Regions from separate parts of the Variovorax sp. LjRoot290 genome, predicted to be linked through region 2. Evidence: predicted binding sites of a transcription regulator. Region 2 holds the regulator's gene; the other holds the start of a gene.
What was found. The regulator FNR, encoded in region 2, switches genes on or off when oxygen is low (the NO sensors DNR and NnrR bind a similar motif). The targets are predictions, from matches to a motif close to TTGATNNNNATCAA.

Region 1: a site for FNR is predicted at 1,519-1,532, ahead of ACSQ9A_RS28935 (universal stress protein). Genes of this name have one in related genera too.

What each region holds. Positions count from the first base shown of each region.
Region 1 covers NZ_CAXURW020000002.1:8,845-19,249, reverse strand. Annotated here, with positions in the region: gene ACSQ9A_RS28945 (AAA family ATPase) at 1-2, opposite strand, end outside; gene ACSQ9A_RS28940 (hypothetical protein) at 59-466, opposite strand; gene ACSQ9A_RS28935 (universal stress protein) at 953-1,453, opposite strand; gene ACSQ9A_RS28930 (universal stress protein) at 1,562-2,404, opposite strand; gene ACSQ9A_RS28925 (hypothetical protein) at 2,403-2,999, shown strand; gene ACSQ9A_RS28920 (flavodoxin family protein) at 3,113-3,727, shown strand; gene ACSQ9A_RS28915 (DUF302 domain-containing protein) at 3,703-4,095, shown strand; gene ACSQ9A_RS28910 (universal stress protein) at 4,204-4,659, shown strand; gene ACSQ9A_RS28905 (trypsin-like peptidase domain-containing protein) at 4,672-6,126, shown strand; gene ACSQ9A_RS28900 (NAD(P)H-dependent oxidoreductase) at 6,133-6,717, opposite strand; gene ACSQ9A_RS28895 (c-type cytochrome) at 6,741-7,097, opposite strand; gene acs (acetate--CoA ligase) at 7,117-9,093, opposite strand; gene ACSQ9A_RS28885 (DUF485 domain-containing protein) at 9,231-9,539, shown strand; gene ACSQ9A_RS28880 (cation acetate symporter) at 9,536-10,405, shown strand, end outside.
Region 2 covers NZ_CAXURW020000002.1:1,622,034-1,632,438, forward strand. Annotated here, with positions in the region: gene ccoN (cytochrome-c oxidase, cbb3-type subunit I) at 1-1,308, shown strand, start outside; gene ccoO (cytochrome-c oxidase, cbb3-type subunit II) at 1,321-1,947, shown strand; gene ACSQ9A_RS36905 (cbb3-type cytochrome oxidase subunit 3) at 1,958-2,095, shown strand; gene ccoP (cytochrome-c oxidase, cbb3-type subunit III) at 2,105-3,019, shown strand; gene ccoG (cytochrome c oxidase accessory protein CcoG) at 3,027-4,466, shown strand; gene ACSQ9A_RS36920 (FixH family protein) at 4,487-4,762, shown strand; gene ACSQ9A_RS36925 (hypothetical protein) at 4,768-5,013, shown strand; gene fnr (fumarate/nitrate reduction transcriptional regulator Fnr) at 4,994-5,710, opposite strand; gene ACSQ9A_RS36935 (sulfite exporter TauE/SafE family protein) at 5,923-6,636, shown strand; gene ACSQ9A_RS36940 (hypothetical protein) at 6,660-7,256, shown strand; gene ACSQ9A_RS36945 (YgaP family membrane protein) at 7,807-8,022, opposite strand; gene ACSQ9A_RS36950 (bifunctional acetate--CoA ligase family protein/GNAT family N-acetyltransferase) at 8,093-10,405, opposite strand, start outside.

The sequences.
Region 1 (10,405 bases), 1.6 Mb from region 2:
ATGCCAACAGTGTCTCCATGGCCTGGCTCCACTCGTTCCGACGTGGGATCGGCCGAGACTACTTCGCCTTGCGCTTCTTGCCGCGTCTGACCTTCTCCTTGACCTGTTGCTGATCGGCCTTGTGCAACAACTGTTTCTCGAACTCCCCGATCGCCGACCTGTCATGCGCGTAGCTGATGACACGGTAGGCATGGCGGGCGACGTTGCCGCTTCCCACGTTGCAGATGACCGTGTCATTCTCGCCGTCGAAATCGGGGGCCTCTTGGCCGAGCCAGTCGTGGTTCTCTATGGTGGTTTCGATGCGGCAATCTGCCGGCAACCCGATGCCCATCCTCCTGAGAAACTCCCGCGGCTTCCCGAGATAGGCCTTGAATTCCAGGGGCGTGCACTCCCAGAAATGGGCATTGAAAGGTTCAGCCCGAATGATTTTGGACCGGGCAGAGAAATCGACGATCTTTGTGGGCATGCTCAGGCTCCTGGACAGCTTGAAGGAACAAGAAGGAGGCGGTCGCCCCGATGGCAAGCTGTTGGCTCAACGTCGACGCGCGAAAGTCTCATCGCCCAGTTTCTTCGCAGGACCGGATGGCAGCCTTGACGCGCATCAAGGGCGACATCGATCACGAAGCAGCCGCGTCCCGGTGCGGCTGCCACGTTCCCGCAAGCCGCGACCGTGTGCCGATCGCCGACGCAGCCGCCAGCGCAGCCGAGATCAACACCAGTACCCCAAAATCGCGAAACCGATCGCGGACACGCCGCATCGGGCTGTGCGGGTCACCTCGGACAGCCGATTCTTGCCGGAATGGCCCTGCCGCCGCGCCGCCCGTCCAGCCGGCAGGCCAATCTGCGGATCCACCTCCGGGTGCAAGGCGGGGTTTCCGCAGAATGCAGGCGCGCGTTGACAATCGCGAGACCTGGGGCCCGCCCCCAATGCCACTGGCTGGCGCATCCCGTCTCACACCTCGGCCGTTTCGTGCGGCGCCGCTGCGCGGCTTGCTTCGCCGTCTGCCTGGTGGGCATTGACCAGCAGCACCGGGATCGGTGAGATGCGCAGTACCTGTTCCGCATCGCTGCCCAGCAGCACACGCCCGACGCCGTGGCGGCCGTGCGTGCCGATCACGATGAGTTCGGCGTTCCAGGCCCTCGCCTGCTCGGCGACGAGTTCCGATACGCGACCCGCAAGCGAGGTAAAGAGCACTGTTTCCGCCTTGATTCCGGCGCGCTGCGCACGCTCCCTCCCCTGCCGGAGAATCTGCTCGCCCGCTGCTTCCATCAGCGGGACCACGTCCGAACTGTAGGCGGCGAAGGTCTCGAAGCCGGTCACATACTTCAGCTCGTCCACGACGTGGACGAGCCTCAGCGTCGCGCCCGTGAGCTTGGCCAGACGAAGGGCCTCATCCAGGCCACGCAGGGAGGTCGGGCTGCCATCGATGGGAACCAGAATGCGTTGGTACATGACTATCCCTCGAGTGGGGCGGTAAGAGTTCGCTATCAGTTTCAGCGCCAGGCGGCCCCTCGACCTTGATGCACGTCAACTCACGGCCGCGCTGTCGCACGCGCCCGCTCAATGCGCCATCAAGACCGGAAAGGTCATATGCGCGAGGATCTGCTGCGTGACGCCGCCGAGCACCATCTCGCGCAGGCGCGAGTGGCCATAGCCGCCCATCACCATCAGGTCGGCGCCGAGATCGCAGGCCCGCGAAAGCAGCGCGGCGGCGATGTCGATCTCGATCACGTCCTCCTCAGCCGTCGCCTTGATGCCGTGCCTCTGGAGCCACTGGAGCGTTTCGGCAACAAGCAGTCGCGCCGGCTCATGAGGCTCGCCGAGCCTGCGACAGAAAACGAGCTTCACCTGGCGCGCCTTGGCCAGCAGCGGCAACGCAGCGCGCATCGCCACCGCCGACGCGCGGGATCCATCCCACGCGACGAACACGTTCTTCACTTTCGGCTCGGCGCTTCCCGCGTAGGGCACGGCCAGCACAGGACGACCGGCCTGCAGCATCACGCGCGGCACGAGGCCGTGCGCCGGCGCGTCCGAGCTCGCCGAGCGATCTTCCTGGCCTAGCACGATCAGGTCGCTCGAGCGACCATGCTGCACGATGGCATCGACCGCCGTCCCATCGCTCAGTCGAATCTCGTGCGACACGGGAATCGGCCCGGACACCCGGACCTTGAAACTTTCGCTGATCGCCTCCGCGCGCCGGCGCAAATGGTCCGCCGATTCGGCAATGAAGTCGGTGACACCCGTTGGGATCGCATCCGCGGGAATGACGCCGTCATACAAACCAGTCGGCACGAGGCCGATCAGGTGGCTGCCGTGCGCCCTGGCGAGCCCGGCCGCGAACGCGACGCGGGCGGAACACCTGTCCGTGTGGTCCAGGTGAACCAGGATGGTCTTGAAGTCCATGGGTCATCCTTTCGAAGATGTTCGCATCCTCGATCACTTCTCGCGCACCCACCTTGACGGCGATCAAAGCGCAGCACGCCCGAGTCGACGGCTCGAACACTGGAAGCTTGATCCAGCGCAACAACCTGCACGCCACAACGATGGAATATGTCAAGCGTTCGGGGCGAAACAGGAAAGGCGCCCAGGTCGCGCAGCCGACATGGCAACCGAGCACTTCCGTTGTTCGCTCCTTGGCTTCAAGACTGAAGGAGACCCGGCGATGTGCACGAATCTCTTGGGAATGCTCGCTGACGCGAAGCTCCCCCTCACCATTGCCGACAAGGCCCTCATTGACCGGTTGCGGGTGCTTGACGCCATGGGATACGTCAAGGCATTCATTCCAGCCGTCCACGTCGATTGCGACAACTGCGCGCGTCAGGAACCCGCCATCGCCCTAGAGGTGACGCCACGCGGTCGAAAGGCGTTGAGCGACGAGCAGAGCCTAGAGGCCGCGCAGGTGCAGCGGCCGGCACAGATGCTGCCGCAGGGGGAGCCTTCGCGCGGCGCCCATCTAGCTTGGTGGCACGGCGGCAGGAGACTTCGATCCGGCACTTGAGCAGAGAAAGAGGCAATGGCCGGCGGTTGCATCGCGCTTGTCCCTTGATCGAGCGCAAAGCGCTTCCAGCACTCGAGATCGATACTAACTACGCATCAAGCAGCGGAGACAGCATGACCAAAGTTCTCGTCGTCAGCTATTCCTATACGGGCACTTCCCGCCGGGTGGCGCAACTTCTGCGCGATCAGCAAGGCTGGGAGGTGGCCGAGATCGCGGAGGTCCGGCCGCGCAGCGGCGCCTTCGGGAACTTGCGCTGTCTACTCGATTCCCTGTTCCGACGCTGTCCGGAGATTCGGTATGGCGGCCCGCCGCCCAGGCATTTCGACACGGTGGTGCTGGTGTCCCCCATCTGGGGACAGCAACTTGCCGGACCCATGCGCAGCTTCGTCACGAGGCGGCGCGATCACCTGCCCGATGTGGCCGTGGTGTCGGTCATGGGCGGCAGCGGTGCGCCCAACGCCGTTGCCGAGATCGGCCGCATCATCGGTCGCGCTCCCATCCTGAGCACCGCGCTCACCATGCAAGAGGTCAACGACGGCAGCTGCGCGGATCACCTGCAGAGGTTCGGCACGGCGGTATGGCACGCCAGTGTGCAACGCAGAGGACGCACAGCCGGTCATGCGGACGATCAACATGTCACCTCAGGCGCTCCGATGCGCGCGGTCCAACCTAGCCAAGCATCTGCAACTCCTCGAGATATTCCATGTACGGCTTCACCATCACGCTGAGCCACACTCCCTTCGACGAGGTCGTGGCCAAGGTCATTGATGCGCTCAGGGGTGAAGGCTTCGGCGTTCTCAGCGACATCGACATGCAGCGCACGATGAAGGACAAGCTCGACATCAACACGCGTCCGTATCGCATCCTTGGCGCCTGCCACCCGCGGCTCGCGCACCGGGCCTTGCAAGCCGAACCCGACATCGGTCTGCTGCTGCCGTGCAATGTGGTGGTGCGCGAAGAGGGGCCTGAACGCGTGATCGTCGGTTTCCTGAATCCGCAGACCATGGTCGGGCTGACGAGCGCCAAGGAGATCCAGGCGATCGCCGACGATGCGGAGCAGCGCCTGCGTCGCGCAGGCGCACGCCTGTGCGCCTAGAAAATTGATCTGGCGCAAAGGTCCACGCGAGCTACAGGCCAAGAATGGTTTGCCCGCCCGCATGGCCGGTGGCGAGCACCCTCCTGATGCGGCCGGCAAGGAACACCCATGTACCAACACATTCTGGTCCCCCTGGACGGCAGTGCAACTGCAGAGCGTGGCTTGCGCGAAGCGATGCGGCTCGCCGCCGAGCAGAAGGGGAAACTGCGTCTGCTGCATGTCATCGACAACCTTCCGATGCTGATGGACATGGCGGCAGCCTCCAGCTTCGAGACGACGATGCGCGAAGTTCGTGCATATGGCGAGGCGCTGCTGGCCAAGAGCCGGAAGACTGCCACCGAGGCAGGCGTGGAGACCGAGACCGTCTTGCGCGAAGTCATGCAGGGCCGCGTCGCAGATGTCGTGGTGGACGAGGCCGGGAAATCCGGTTGCGACCTGATCGTCATGGGCACGCACGGCCGCCGCGGCTTCAGCCGCCTGGCGCTGGGCAGCGACGCCGACCTGGTGGTACGCGGCAGCCCCGTGCCGGTCCTGCTGGTGCGCAACGAGCCGGCCGACGCCTGAGCCGGCGGCCCCGTGCTTCGGATCACCGCCCTTCTTCCCGCCATCGGACTCGCGTGTCTTCTCGGCGCGTGTGCCGCGAGCCTTGGGCCAACGCCTGCGGCAAGCGCCGGGGGCGAAGTCGCCGCACCGGCCGTGCCTGTCTTCTCGTCGCTCGCGGCGAGCCGCAGCGCCACCGTGGTGGACATCAGTACCCTGCGCATCGGGCGCGACGAAGGTCGCGAAGATATCGAGCTGGAATTCGCTCCCGAGAACGATTTCGCCGACCGGCTGGCCTGGCCGCTGCCAGCGAGCGTGCGGCTCAGCGAGGTCCGCGACCTCGCCTCGGGCGTGATTCTCACGAGCGACGGGCTGATCCTCACCAGCGCGCACGTGATCGCCAACGTCGACGAGGCGCAGGTCCGCCTCGACGACGGCCGCCGCTTCTCGGCCCGCGTGGTCGGTGTCGACAGACGCACCGACGTCGGGCTGCTGAAGATCGACGCAGCCGGCCTGCCCGTCGCCGTCATCGGCGACTCCTCGCACCTGGCGCCGGGCGACTGGGTGGCCGCCATCGGTGCGCCGTTCGGATTCCATAGCAGCGTGACGACGGGCGTGGTCAGCGCCACGAACCGCTTCATTGGCGGCGGCGGCGAGATTCCCTTCATCCAGACCGACGTCGCCATCAATCCCGGCAGTTCAGGCAGTCCCTTGTTCAACGGCCGCGGTGAGGTCGTCGCCATCAACTCGATGATCTACAGCGGCAGCGGCGGCTACATGGGCCTGTCCTTTGCCGTACCGATCAACCTGGCGATGAGGATCGTCACCCAGCTGCGCACGGTCGGCGTGGTTCAGCGCGCGCAACTCGGCGCCGAGTTCCAGGAGATGACGCCCGCGCTGGCGCAGTCTTTCGCGCTGCCCGACGTGGCCGGCGCCCTGGTAGTGCGGGTGGATGCAGACAGCCCCGCCCAGGCGGCCGGCCTGCTCCGAGGCGACATCGTCAGGGCGTTCGACGGTGTCCGGATCTTGCACTTTTCTGAGTTGCTGCAGCAAGTATCGAACCGCCCGGCCGGCGCCCAAACCAGGCTGGATGTGTGGCGCCATGGGACAAAGCGCACGCTCTGGGCCATCCTCGGCCACCAGCCCCCGATCAGGACTTTCGCGCGCAACGAAGTTGAGCGTGAACGCAGCGGCGGCCTGGGGCTGAGCCTGAGCGAAGTCCCGGCAGCGCTGCGCCTCCAGCTGCGCATTGACGGCGGCCTGCTGGTCCGCGAAGCTACCGGCGCTGCACGCAGCGAAGGCATCCGCTCAGGCGACCTCATCGTCGCCATCAACGACACCCGGCTCGAGCGCGTCGACGATTTCGCCCGCACGCTGGCGCAGATGCCGCCCGGCCAGACGATCGCGCTGCTGGTGATGCGCGACAGAAGGCTGGCCTACGTGCCGGTCCAGCTCCCCGCGCAGCGCCAGCGCAGCCAGCCGTTGCGTTGAGAGACCTCAGGCGGCCCGGCGCCCCAGATCGTGCAGCCGCTCGATCCATTGCGCGCAGCGGCTCCCGTCCATCGCGTCGACTGCACCGATCAGAGTGTCGCGCACCGGCGCGACCCCGACGAAGCCGAGGATGCTGCGCTTCAGCGCCTTGAGGCTGTGGGCACGGAAGTACCAGCGATAAAGGCTGGCTGGCATCCCCATCGTGATCACGATTCGCGCGCTGCGGCCGCTCAGCGGCCTGCCGGGCCTGGTCCCCCCGTCGGCGAACAAGCCGACAGCCGGCCGCATGACCTGCTCCAAGAATCCCTTCAGCAACGCCGGCATGCCTCCGAGCCAGAGCGGGAAGAAGAAGACCAGATGCTCGGCACTCTTGATGGCCAGCTGGGAGGCCATCAGGCTCTGCGGCAGCGTGCCCTTGTCCCAGTCGCTCTTGCTGCGCAACAGCGGAAAGTCGAGCTGGCCGACATCGATCGTCTCGACCACATGCCCCGCGCTGCGAGCCCCTTGCGCATACGCCTCGCTCAGGGCATGGCATAGATGGGGGGTGGAGCCATCGGGATGGCCCTGAATGATGAGGATGCGCTTCGCCATGTGCAACGCCTGACGCGGCCGGCTCAGTTCGAGGCCGGCCTGTTGCGGCTCCTGTGTGCCGCCGGCACCAGCACGCCCACCGTATTGGATGGCGGCTTGAATCCATAGAAGCTGTCGTTCAGGTGCCGCGTGACCTCAAGCACATCCTGTTTGCTCCAATCGAGCGCCGCCACCGCCTGCCAGCGCCGCACCTGCAGCTTGAGGCTATTCCAGTCGGTGGCCAGCTTCCTGTCGCGCCAGTGCACCTGCGTGGTGTGGCAGGCAATGCAGTGGGTCGCGTAGAGCAGCTCGCCGCGCGATTGAGCGCTTGCCGTGGGCGCGCACGCCAGCGCGCCGGCCAGCACGCATGCTGCCAGCAGCGCCGATGCGGGGCTTCCCATTCCCGTCACGGCATGCCGCTCAATGCGCCTCCGACAATTGGTCCAGGATGGCCGGGTTCTCCAGCGTGGAGATGTCCTGGGTGATGGCCTCGCCCTTCGCCACCGAACGCAGCAGGCGGCGCATGATCTTGCCGCTGCGCGTCTTCGGCAGGTTGTCGGCGAAGCGAATGTCCTTGGGCTTGGCGATCGGCCCGATCTCCTTGCCGACCCAGTTGCGCAATTCGATCGCCAGCTTCCTCGCCTCTTCGCCCGTCGGCCTCGGGCGCTTGAGCACGATGAAAGCGCAGATGGCCTCGCCGCTCGTGTCGTCCGGCCGGCCAACCACCGCCGCCTCGGCAACGAGATCGGTGCACGACACCAGCGCCGACTCGATTTCCATCGTGCCCATGCGATGGCCGCTGACGTTCAGCACGTCGTCGATGCGACCTCCGATCGTGAAGTAGCCCGTTTTCGGATCGCGCGCCGCGCCGTCGCCCGCGAGATAGTAGCCGCGCAGTTCGGGCGGGTAGTAGCTCGATTGGTAGCGGGCATCGTCGCCCCAGATCGTGCGGATCATGCCGGGCCAGGGCTTCTGGATGACCAGGAGGCCGCTCTGCCCGTTGGGCAGGTCGCCGCCGGTCTCGTCGACGATCGCGGCCATGATGCCGGGGAACGGCAGCGTGCAGGAGCCCGGCACCAGCGCCGTGGCGCCCGGCAGCGGGGTGATCATCTGGCCGCCGGTTTCGGTCTGCCACCAGGTGTCGACGATCGGACAGCGGCCGCCCCCCACGTGCTTGTGATACCACTCCCAGGCCGCCGGGTTGATCGGCTCGCCGACCGAGCCGAGGATGCGCAGGCTCGTCAGGTCGTGCCTGTCCGGGTGCACGGCGGCGTTTGCCTCCGCCGCCTTGATCAGCGAACGGATGGCGGTCGGCGCGGTATAGAACACCGTCACCTTGTGCCTTTCGATCATCTTCCAGAAGCGGGCGGCATCGGGATAAGTCGGCACGCCTTCGAACACCACCTCGGTCGCGCCGATGGCCAGCGGCCCATAAGTGATGTAGGTGTGGCCGGTGACCCAGCCGATGTCGGCCGTGCACCAGAACACATCGTCGTCGTGCATGTCGAAGGTCCACTTCATCGTCGCCGCGGCCTGCACCAGGTAGCCGCCGCTGCTGTGCTGCACGCCCTTGGGCTTGCCGGTGGAGCCCGAGGTGTAGAGCAGGAACAGCGGATGCTCGGCACCCACCCATTCGGGTTCGCAGGTGTCGGACTGCGCATCCATGATCTCGTGCATCCACAGGTCGCGCGCCTGCCAGGCGATCGCGCCGCCGGTGCGGCGGTAGACGATCACCTCGCGCACCGTTTCGCAGCCGCCGAGCGCCAGGGCTTCATCGGCCAGCGCCTTCAACGGCAGTGCCTTGCCGCCGCGCATCTGCTCATCGGCAGTGACGAGGACCACCGCGCCGGTATCGGCAATGCGGTCGCGCAGTGAATGCGCCGAGAAGCCGCCGAAGACCACGGAATGCACCGCCCCCAGGCGCGCGCAGGCCTGCATGGCCACCACGGCTTCGACCGACATCGGCATGTAAATGACCACGCGGTCACCCTTCTTCACGCCCAGGCTCTTCAGCGCATTGGCCATGCGGCAGGTCCGCGCCAGCATTTCGGCGTAGCTCGTGCGCGTGACCTTGCCGTCGTCGGCTTCAAAGATGATCGCGGTCTTCTCGCCGAGGCCGGCGGCGACCTGCCGGTCCAGGCAGTTGTACGAGACGTTCAAGGTGCCGTCACCGAACCATTCGTAATGCGGCGCCTTCGCGCTGTCGAGCACCGTCGTGAAGGGCGTCTTCCACTCCACAAACTCGCGCGCCAGGCGCGCCCAGTAGCCTTCATAGTCGGATTGCGCCTCGGCCGCGAGCGCGTCATAGGCCGCGCGGCCCGCGACGTGGGCCGAGCGCGCCAGGGCCTCTGGCGGCGGATAATGCTTGGAATGCGGGGCGTTGTCCTGCGTGCTCATGCGTAGCTCCTGTTGGGTTCGGGCGGGTTCCGCATCGTCGACGACATGGCGGTTGCAAACCTTGCGCTAGCGCAACTGCGTGCGCCGTCGCACCGCGTCCAATCGCCGAAGCCAATCCACCCTTCGAGGAGACCTCCATGGAAGACGACCTAGTTGCACGCATCGCCGGCCATCCCCAATATCAGGAGTTGAGGGCCAAGCGCACGCGCTTCGGCTGGACACTGACGGCACTGATGCTGATCGCGTATTACGGCTTCGTGCTGCTCGTGGCTTTCAACAAGCCTTTCCTCGCCCAGCGCCTGGGCGAAGGCGTCATGACCTTGGGCATCCCGATCGGCTTCGGCGTCATCGTGTTCACCATTGCGATCACCGCCTATTACGTCAGGCGCGCCAATGCCGAGTTCGACACCCTGTCGGACGCCGTCGCGAAGGCGGTGCTCAAATGAAGGCCTTCTCCCTGGTCGCACGCCGGGCACTGGCGCTCGCCGCCCTGGTTGCCGCGTCCGCGACCGTCTATGCGGCCGGCGCCGATCTCGGCCAGGCGCAAAAGCAGGCGACGAACTGGACGGCCATCGGCATGTTCGGGCTGTTCGTCCTCGGCACGCTGTTCATCACCAAGTGGGCCGCGTCCAAGACCAAGTCGGCGGCGGACTTCTACACCGCCGGCGGTGGCATCACCGGCTTCCAGAACGGCCTGGCGATCGCCGGCGACTACATGTCGGCGGCATCGTTCCTCGGCATCTCGGCGGCCGTGATGGCGGCCGGCTACGACGGCCTGATCTACTCGATTGGCTTTCTCGTCGGCTGGCCAGTGATCACCTTCCTGATGGCCGAGCGGCTGCGCAACCTGGGCAAGTTCACCTTTGCCGACGTGGCGGCGTTCCGCTTCAAGCAGGCACCGGTGCGCATCTTCGCCGCCTCGGGCACGCTGGTCGTCGTGGCCTTCTACCTGATCGCCCAGATGGTCGGTGCGGGCCAACTGATCAAACTGCTGTTCGGCCTCGAATACTGGATCGCCGTTGCCATCGTCGGCTCGCTGATGATGGTCTACGTGCTCTTCGGCGGCATGACCGCCACGACCTGGGTCCAGATCATCAAGGCCTGCCTGCTGCTGGGCGGCGCCAGCTTCATGGCGCTGTCGGTGCTGTGGCACTTCGGCTTCAGCCCCGAAGCGATGTTCGCCGGCGCCGTGAAGGTCAAGACCGACCTGGCGCTCAAGGACGGCAAGACTGCGGAGGCGGCCGCGGCCATCGGCCAGTCGATCATGGGTCCCGGAAACTTCGTCAAGGACCCGATCTCGGCCATCTCCTTC
Region 2 (10,405 bases):
GAGCTCAATCTCGGCATTCCCTGGCTCAGCTACGGCCGGCTGCGGCCGCTGCACACCAACGCAGTGATCTTCGCCTTCGGCGGCTGCGCGCTGATGGCCACCAGCTTTCACGTGGTGCAGCGCACCTGCCAGGTACGCCTGTTCGCGCCGGCGCTCGCGTCCTTCGTCTTCTGGGGCTGGCAGGCCGTGATCGTGGCTGCCGCCATCAGCCTGCCGATGGGCTACACGAGCGGCAAGGAATATGCGGAGCTCGAATGGCCGATCGACATCCTGATCGCCCTGGTCTGGGTGGCCTATGCGGTCGTGTTCTTTGGAACCATCGGCACGCGCAAGGTCCGGCACATCTACGTGGCCAACTGGTTCTACGGCGCCTTCATCATCGCGGTCGCCCTGCTGCACATCGTCAACAGCGTGGCGATCCCCGCCGGCTTGATGAAGAGCTACTCGGCCTACGCCGGCGTGCAGGACGCGATGGTGCAGTGGTGGTACGGCCACAATGCGGTCGGCTTCTTCCTCACGGCCGGCTTCCTCGGGATGATGTACTACTACATCCCCAAGCAGGCCGGCCGGCCGGTGTATTCGTACCGGCTCTCGATCGTGCACTTCTGGGCGCTGATCTTCACCTACATGTGGGCGGGGCCGCACCACCTGCACTACACGGCGCTGCCCGACTGGACCCAGTCGATCGGCATGGTGTTCTCGCTGATCCTGCTGGCGCCGAGTTGGGGCGGAATGATCAACGGCGTCATGACCCTCTCGGGCGCCTGGCACAAGCTGCGCACCGACCCGATCCTGCGTTTCCTGATCGTGGCGCTCTCGTTCTACGGCATGGCGACCTTCGAGGGGCCGATGATGTCGATCAAGACGGTGAACGCGCTCTCCCACTACACCGACTGGACCGTCGGCCACGTGCATGCCGGCGCGCTCGGCTGGGTGGGACTGATCTCGATGGGCTCGCTTTACTACCTGATCCCGAGGATGTACAGCCGTAGCGAGATGCACAGCGTCAAGGCGATCGAGCTGCATTTCTGGATGTCCACCATCGGCATCGTGCTCTACATCGCCGCCATGTGGATCGCCGGCGTCATGCAGGGCCTGATGTGGCGCTCCATCAACCCGGACGGCACGCTCACCTACACCTTCGTGGAGAGCGTGAAGGCCACCTATCCCTACTACGTGGTGCGCCTGATCGGCGGTCTGCTCTACCTGGGCGGGATGCTGGTCATGGCATGGAACGTCGTCATGACCGTCATTTCGGGGAGCTCGGTGCGCGCAGCCATCCCGCTGCCCGCAGCCGCAGCCGCCTGAGGAAAGAAGAACATGAGCTCGAACACGCCCAAGTCCGGCTTCTCGCACGAGAAGATCGAGACCAACAACTTCCTGATGATCGTGCTGATCCTGCTGGTCGTCGCCATCGGCGGCCTGGTCGAGATCGTGCCGCTGTTCTTCCAGAAATCGACCACGCAGGCCGTGGCGGGCATGCAGCCGCCGAGTTCGCTGCAGGTGCTGGGCCGCGACGTCTACGTGCGCGAGGGCTGCTACAACTGCCACTCGCAGATGATCCGGCCCTTCCGTGCCGAGACGCTGCGCTACGGCCACTACTCGGTCGCCGGCGAGTTCGTCTATGACCACCCGTTCCAGTGGGGCAGCAAGCGCACCGGCCCTGATCTGCAGCGCGTCGGCGGCAAGTACAGCGACGAGTGGCATCGCATCCACCTGATCAACCCGCGCGATGTGGTGCCCGAGTCGAACATGCCGGGCTACGCCTGGCTCGAGAAGGCGCCGCTCGACGGAGCCGAGGCTGCGACCCACATGCGTGCCCTGCGCCGCGTGGGCGTGCCTTTCACCGATGAGCAGCTCGCCGCGGCGCCGGCCGAGGTGAAGGGAAAGACCGAGATGGATGCGCTGGTGGCCTATCTCCAGTCGCTCGGGCTCGCGGTCAAGTAAGGAGCGCCTCATGGACATCACCACCTTGCGGATCGTGGCCACGCTGGCTTCCTTCGCCACATTCATCGGCATCTTCGTATGGGCTTACTCGCGCCGCAACGCGAAACGGTTCGAGGGCGCCGCCCAACTGCCGTTCGAACAGGACTGAGAGAGCAACATGAGCGATTTCTTCAGTGTCTTCTGGTCGAACTATGTCGCCATTGCCTCGCTGGGCAGCATCCTGCTGTGTGCATTGCTGCTGTGGCTCGTTGCCCGCGCGAAGGTTCCGGGCGGGACCGATGAAACGACCGGACATGTCTGGGACGAAGACCTGCGCGAAGCCAACAATCCGATGCCGCGCTGGTGGGTCGGCCTCTTCGTGCTCACCATCATCTTCGGCCTGGCCTACCTGGTCGCGTATCCGGGGCTCGGCAGCTACCAGGGCCAGCTCGCATGGAGTACCGAGAACGAGTATGCGAAGGACCTTGCCAAGGCCAAGCGTGACCTCGAACCCGTCTACGCCGCCTATGCGGCCATGCCGATCGAGCGCGTGGCGGGCGAACCCGCGGCGGCGGCGATCGGCGAGCGCCTGTTCCTCAACAACTGCGCGCAGTGCCACGGCTCGGACGCGCGCGGCAGCAAGGGCTTTCCGAACCTGGCCGACCGCGACTGGTTGCACGGCGGCGCACCGGAGAAGATCAAGGAATCGATCACCCGGGGGCGCACCGGCGTGATGCCGCCGATGGCCGAGGCGGTCGGCACCCCCGAGGATGTCAAGAACGTCGCCAACTATGTGCTGAGCCTGTCGGGCAGCCCGCACGATTCGGTCCGCGCCGGCCTGGGCAAGAGCAAGTTCAGCGCCTGCGCGGCCTGCCATGGCATCGGCGGCGTCGGCAACCCCGCCATGGGCGCGCCGAACCTGGCCGACAAGGTCTGGCTGCACGGCTACGGGCAGGAGGCGATCATCTCGATCATCAACACCGGCAGGACCAATCAGATGCCGGCCCAGCAGGGCCGCCTGACCGAGGCCCAGATCCATGTGCTGGCCTCCTATGTCTGGGGCTTGTCGAACAAGCCTGCCGCTGCGCCCTAGGGCTGTCATGAAGGATGCCGCTTCCGCGTCGACCCCGGTGAGGCGCCGGGTGATCCCGATCGCCGCCGTTAAGGAAGGTGGCGGCCTGTTCGCCGCGCACCAGAAGGTCTATCCCCGCACGGTGCGCGGCGTCTTCGCGCGCTGGCGCTGGGCCATGGTGTTCCTGACGCAGCTCGTGTTCTATGGCCTGCCCTGGCTCGAGTGGGGGCAGCGCCAGGCGGTGCTGTTCGACCTGGGCGCGCGGCGCTTCTACATCCTCGGGCTGGTGCTGTATCCGCAGGACCTGATCTACCTGACCGGGCTGCTGGTGATCTCGGCGCTGTCGCTCTTCCTCTTCACCGCGGTGGCCGGGCGGTTGTGGTGCGGCTATGCCTGTCCGCAAACCGTCTACACCGAGATCTTCATGTGGGTCGAGCAAAAGATCGAAGGCAACCGCATCGCGCGCATGCGCCTGGACGAAGGCGACTTCTCGCTCGAGAAGCTGGTCAAGAAGTGGTTCAAGCACATCGTGTGGCTCGGCATCGCGCTGTGGACCGGCTTCACCTTCGTCGGCTACTTCACGCCGATCCGCGAGTTGGGCCTGGAGTTCCTGCAGACGCGCATGGGTTCGTGGGAGGTGTTCTGGGTCTTCTTCTACGGCTTTGCGACCTACGGCAATGCGGGTTTCATGCGCGAGCAGGTCTGCATGTACATGTGTCCCTATGCGCGCTTCCAGAGCGCCATGTTCGATCGCGACACGCTGATCGTGAGCTACGACAGCGAGCGTGGCGAGCCCCGCGGGGTGCGTTCCAAGAGCAGCAATGCCCGCGCTCAGGGACTTGGCGACTGCATCGACTGTTCGTTGTGCGTGCAGGTCTGCCCGACCGGCATCGACATCCGCAAGGGGCTGCAGTACGAGTGCATCGGCTGCGGGCTCTGTGTGGACGCCTGCAACACCGTGATGGACAAGATGGCCACACCGCGAGGTCTGATCCGCTACGCGACCCAGAACGGCATGGCCGGCCATTGGACGCCGAGGCAGGTGCTGCGCCGCGTGCTGCGCCCACGGGTGCTGATCTACACGGGCTTGCTCGCTGCGCTGACGATGGGGGTGCTGGCGAGCCTGGTCGTGCGCATGCCGCTGAAGGTCGACGTGGTGCGCGACCGGGCTTCGCTCGCGCGCATCGTCGAGGGCGGCCAACTCGAGAACGTCTATCGCCTGCAGATCATGAACGCGACCGAGCAGGTACAGCGCTACCGCATCGAAGCCAGGGGGCTGGAAGGCTTGAGCGTGTCGCCGCCTGATCCGGTCGAGGTCGGTTCTGCGCAGTCGCGCTGGGTCGCGGTGCGCCTGCAGCTCCCCTACGGCAGCGCCACCGCGGGTTCCCACGTCGTGCACTTCGACGTGCGCTCGGCCGACGGCAGCGCGCAGGTGTCGGAGAAGGCGACCTTCCTGGTGCCTCGTTGAGTTGGCAAAGAGGAGACAAGATGGACGATCATGCGATGACTTCCCCGAAGAGCGAACCCTGGTGGCAGTTCCCGCTGCTGTGGATGGTGATGGCCGGGCCCGCGGTGGTCGTCGTCGCCAGCTTCGTGACGCTCTGGCTCGCCCTGCGCACGCCCGATCCGGTGGTGGCGCCAGACTACTACCGCCAGGGCATCGAGATCAACAAGCATCTGATCGAAAAGAAACTGATGCCCGCGCTGGCGGGCCGCAATCATGCGGCAACGCCTGATGCCGACCTGCCCGCACCCAGGCGCTGATGGTCATGAAGACGCGCAACTGGATGTCGATTCTCTGGCCCGCCTTTCTGCTGGCGAGCGCGGCCGAACTGCTGGTGTTTGCACTGGTCGACCCCGGCGACCTCCACTGGCGCGGCGAGGCCGTCGGCCTGTCCCGCCAGACAGTCTATGCGGCCGGCTTCTTCGTCTTCTGGCTGCTGGCGATAGGGTCGAGCGCGCTGACGCTGCTTTTGACCAGGCCGGCCTCCGAGATCAACAGCCGGGAGGATTGACGATGCGCCGGAGCGCCTCGGCGTCGACGATGCGAAGATTGCGCTTCTCCACCTCGACGATCCCATCCTCCATGAACTTGGAGAGCGTTCGGCTCACGGTTTCGAGGGTGAGTCCGAGGTAGCTGCCGATCTCCTCGCGGGTCATGCGCAGCACGAACTCGGAGCGCGAGAAACCGCGCGCGTGCAGGCGCTGCACGAGGTTGAGCAGAAAAGCCGCGAGGCGTTCCTCGGCCCGCATGCTTCCCAGCAGCAGCATCACCCCGTGCTCGCGCACGATCTCGCGGCTCATGATCTGATGCACGTGGCGCTGCAGCGCCGCGACCTCGCGCGACAGTTCCTCGATTCGGTGAAAGGGCATCACGCAGACCTCGGCATCCTCGAGCGCGACCGCGTCGCAGGTGTGCTGGTTGTTGACGATGCCGTCGAGGCCGATGATTTCGCCGGCCATCTGGAAACCGGTGACCTGGTCGCGCCCATCCTCGGTCGCCACGCGGGTCTTGAAGACACCGGTGCGGATCGCATAGAGCGAGGTGAAGGGCTCGCCGTTGCGAAAGAGCGTCTCGCGTCGTCGGACCTTGCGCCGCGTGGCCACGATCTCGTCGATGCGTTTCAACTCGCTCGGCTCCAGCCCCGCGGGCATGCACAGCTCGCGCAGGGTGCAACTGGAGCAGGCGACCTTGATGTGTTCGGCTTTCATGGAGGGCGTCGAGGGTTGCAGTGATTCTGTGACGCGGTGCGCCGCCCAGGCTTGATGCACATCAAGGATGACGGGTCGACCTGCCCGCATAGTGGGTCATTGCTTGCCAGACCCACCGCCGCAATGAACACATCTCTCGCCCTCGCCCCTGCCGATTCATCTCGCGTCCCGGCCGAGCACAACCGCACGCGCTTCTCGCGCATCGTCTGATCATGCAGACTGCGCTCGCCAGCACTGCGCTCCTGATGGGATTGGTCGGCGGGCCCCATTGCGTCGCGATGTGCGGTGCTGCCTGTGCCGGCGTGATCCGCATCGTGCGCGTGCCGGTGGATGGTGGTGTGGCGCCGCTTTCGGCGAGCCCTCCGGCCGTTTCCGCATCCGTCGCCTTCCATGCGGCCCGTATCGCGGGCTATACGGCTGCCGGGGCGGCCGCCGCAGCGGCGATGCAGAGCCTCGGGTTCGCAAGCGAACAGGTCGCGGCGTTGCGTCCTCTGTGGGTGCTGCTTCATGTGTTCGTGCTCGCCTGGGGCCTGGTGCTCGCCGCACTCGGGCGACAGCCACTCTGGGCGCACCGTATCGGGCGCGCGCTCGCGACGCGCCTGCGGCCGCTCACCGGTTCGATGGCCGGCGTGCTCGCGACGGGTGCGCTCTGGGTCTCCATGCCTTGCGGTCTGTTGTATTCCGCGCTGATGCTTGCCGGGCTGGCCAACGGACCGGCGCAAGGCGCACTGACGATGGCCCTCTTTGCCGTGGGCAGCGGCGTGTCGCTGGTTCTGGCCCCTTGGCTGTGGCAGCGCTTGCGTTCAGGTGCCAGCATTGCGCGCAAGGAATGGGGAACCCGGCTTGCCGGCGGCCTGCTTGCGGCAGTGGCAATTCAGGCGCTGTGGATCGACCTGAGTCATCAGATCGACATATGGTGCCGCTGAAGGGAGACACCATGAGACGCAACATGATCGCGCTGATCGGACTTTCGGCCGTCTGCGCCGCGCTCATGAGCCCTTGCGCTGCCCAGCAGCGCCCCGCGCAGCCAGACCTTCAGATGCAGGGCATGGCCGCCCATGACGTTGCATATCAGGCGGCTCTCGATGCAGCCTCGGCCACAAGAAACGCGTCCAAGGACGCCGCTGCGGCGTTGCTCAAGGCAAGAAGGTATGCAGCTCGGCCCTCTGATCGCCGCGTGAAGGCGGCCGGCGAAGCGGCACGAAAGACCGGGCTGTCCGCCCATCGCGCTTGGCAAAGGGCGCTTGTTGCAGCCGATCGCGCGACGAGCCAAAGCAAGACAGCGGCCGAGCATGCGGCGCAGGCGAGCGAACAAGCCTCTGTCGCCTGGAATCGGGCGCTCGAGCAGATCGAGGCGGCGTCCGACCAGTTCGCTGGGGCGAGCACGGCGCAAGCCAAGAGCGCCGCGAGCGCTGTCTACGAAGATCTCCGGACAGCGCGCGATGCCTTGCGCATGGCAGCAAAGGCGAGCCACGAGGCCGCTGAGGAATCATGGCGGGCGAAAAGGCGGGCGCTGAGCGGAGAGACAGCTTCGGCCGCGCCTTAGCGCCGGGTTAGCCTTCAATGGAGCACAAACCAGACGGCAGCGGCCCATGTGCATGCGAGTTTGGCAAACAGGGCGGCGGCGATACGCAGCGCGAAGCTGCAACCCCCGCGATGGCGGCCAGGGTACATCGGGTCACCGTGTTGGCGCTGACCGCGACCAAGGCGCCGCGCACGAAGTGATGGTCGGCAAGCGCCCGCCTATGCTGCAACGGCGAAGGTGCGCAGGCCTGCGGCGGCGCGCCGATCACCGTCGCCCTTGCGACCCCTTGCGACGTTCGCGCTCGAAGCCGAGCAGGAGCCCGATGCCCAACGCCACGGCCAGGCCGACGACCGCGCCTGGCCGGGCGAGTTGCTCATACCTTCAGTGTCGCTTGAAGCTGCGCGTTCGCCGAGCCGCCGGCGCGCCAGGGATATCGCGAAGCATCAATCCAGGGTGATCCAGGCAATCAGCGCCTGGAGGGCGAGCCACAGCAGCGCCGCGCCGAGCAGCACCAAGACCGCGACGATCATCCACATGGCAGATCTCCCAAGGCGCCTCGATGGGCCGACATTCACGGTCGTCCTGGCCGGCCCCGAGGGCTGTCGCTGGCACAGGTGCCGACGCCGAGCAGCGCGTAGGCGGGGCAGGCGCCGAAGAGGCCTGTCAGCAGGGGCACGATGCCCAGATATCCCCATGGCCCGATCGTCCCGGCAGCCGACAGGCCGATGAGCGCGGCACCCGCCGTGATGCGCAGCAGGCGATCGGCAGCTCCAACATTCCGCTTCATTGCGCACGCTCCTTGTGGCTTCAATGCCATCCATCGTGCGCCAGACATGGGCGGGCGTCCTTGCGATGGATCAAGGGGTGATGATCGGACTGTTCAATGTCCTGACCACGCGCCGCACGCCCGAATCGGCCGGTTCCGCCGGATCGGCCTCGAAGCCCATGGCGCGCGCCAGGTTCAGCATCCGCGTGTTCTCGCGCAGGATGATGCCCACGAGACGGCCGATTCCGCGGCTCCTGGCGTGCTCGATCAATTGCGCGAACAGCAGCTTGCCGAGCCCGGCGCCCTTGAGATCGGAGCGCACGATAATGGCGAACTCGGCCTCCACCCGGTCGGGATCGCTCACGGTACGGGCCACGCCCAGCGTCTCGGGTGCGCCCTGCGCGTCGGAGCCTTCGGCAATGAAGGCCATCTCACGGTCGTAGTCGATCTGGGTGAGGCGGGCGAGCTCGCTGCGCGGCAGCTCACGCCTTGTCTGGAAGATTCGCATGCGGATGTCTTCCGGGTCGAGTTGCTCCAGAAAGCGCCGGTGCTGCGCCTCGTCCTCGGGGCGGATCGGCCGCAGCGTGATCTCGCGGCCGTTCCAGGTCAGGGTGCGGACCCATTGCGAAGGATACGGAAGGATCGCAAAGCGCTCCGCCCCGGCGACCGGCCGCGCGGCGACGCGAATGCGGGCATCGAGAGCGATGGCGCCCGATTCGTCGACATACAGCGGATTGATGTCGAGTTCCGCCAACTGCGGCAGGTCCGCGAGCATCTGCGACACGGCGATCAGCACGTCGTAGAGCGCGTCCAGCTGAGCCGGCGGATGGTCGCGGTAGCCGGCCAGCAGGCGCGACACGCGCGTGCGCGAGACCAACTCGCGCGCCAGGCTGCGGTTGAGAGGGGGCAGGGCGACGGCGCTGTCGGCGGTGACCTCCACCGCGGTGCCGCCCTGGCCACAGAGGATCACAGGGCCGAACACGCTGTCGATGCTGGCCCCGACAATGACTTCCTGGGCATGAGGCCGACGCACCATCGGCTGCACAGTGAACCCGTCGATGCGCGCATCGGGCCGGGCGATCCGCACGGCCTGCAGCATCTCGCTGACCGCATGGTCCAGCGATGCCTGGTCGCGCAGGTCGAGCCGGACGCCACCGACGTCGGATTTGTGCGTGATGTCGCGCGAGACGATCTTGAGCGCCACCGGGTAGCCGACTTCTCGCGCCGCTAAAAAAATGGCCTCGGCCGAGGCGGGAACCGCGAGCGTGGGCACCACCGGCACGCCATAGGCCTTAAGCACGGCCTTGGCCTCCTGCTCACCAAGCCATTCGCGACCTTCGGCGAGCACGGCGTCCAGCTGGCGGTGTGCCGAGGCGACATCGGGCACCGGGTTCTCGCTGGCGCTCGGTGCCTCGATCAGGGTGTCCTGGTTGCATCTGTAGGTTTGCAGCATCGCGAAGGCGCGAACGGCTTCCTCCGGCGTCGGGTAGTCGGGTATGCCGGCCTGTTCGAACAGTTGACGCGCCTGGGCGACGGCGGCGTCGCCGAGCCAGGCGCTCATGACGCGCGGCCCGGTTGTACGCAGCAAGGGCAGACAGGCGCGCGCGATGTCGTCGCTGCGAACGATCGCGGTCGGCGCGTGGACGAACAGCACCGCGCCGGCCGCCTCGTCGGCCAGCAGGGCCGACAGCGTGTCGGTGTAGCGCTCGATCGGTGCATCGCCGATGATGTCGATCGGGTTGGCGTGCGACCAGTTGGCTGGCAGCACCGCATTCAAGCGTTCCAGCAGCGCCTCGTTCGGCTCGGCGAGCGTGATGCCGGCCCGCGCGGCCGCGTCGGCTGCCATCACGCCGGCGCCGCCGCCGTTGGTCATGATGGTCAGCGATTCACTGCGGTTGCCGCGAAAACGCGCCAGGGTCTCCGCCGCGATGAACAGGTCCTGCAGCGTGTCGACACGCAACATGCCGGCTCGGCGGATGGCGGCGTCGTAGACGGCGTCCGAACCTGCCAGCGCACCGGTGTGCGAGGCGGCGGCGCGCACGCCGTTACCGGCGCGCCCGGCCTTCACGACGATCACCGGCTTGTTGCGCGCCGCCGCCCGCGCGGCGGACATGAACTTGCGCGGCGACTCCACCGATTCGACGTAGAGCAGGATGGATCGCGTGCGCGCGTCGCTCGCCAGATGGTCGAGCAGATCGCCGAAATCGACGTCGCAGTGGTCGCCGAGGGACACGAGGTGCGACAGGCCGATGCCGCGGCTCTTGGCCCAGTCAAGTACCGCGGTGACCAGCGCGCCGGACTGCGACACGAAGGCCAGCTCCCCCGGCAGCGCGTCGGTATGGGCGAAGCTGGCATTCAGCCCGATGTGCGGGCTCAGGAGGCCTATGCAATTGGGACCCAGCAG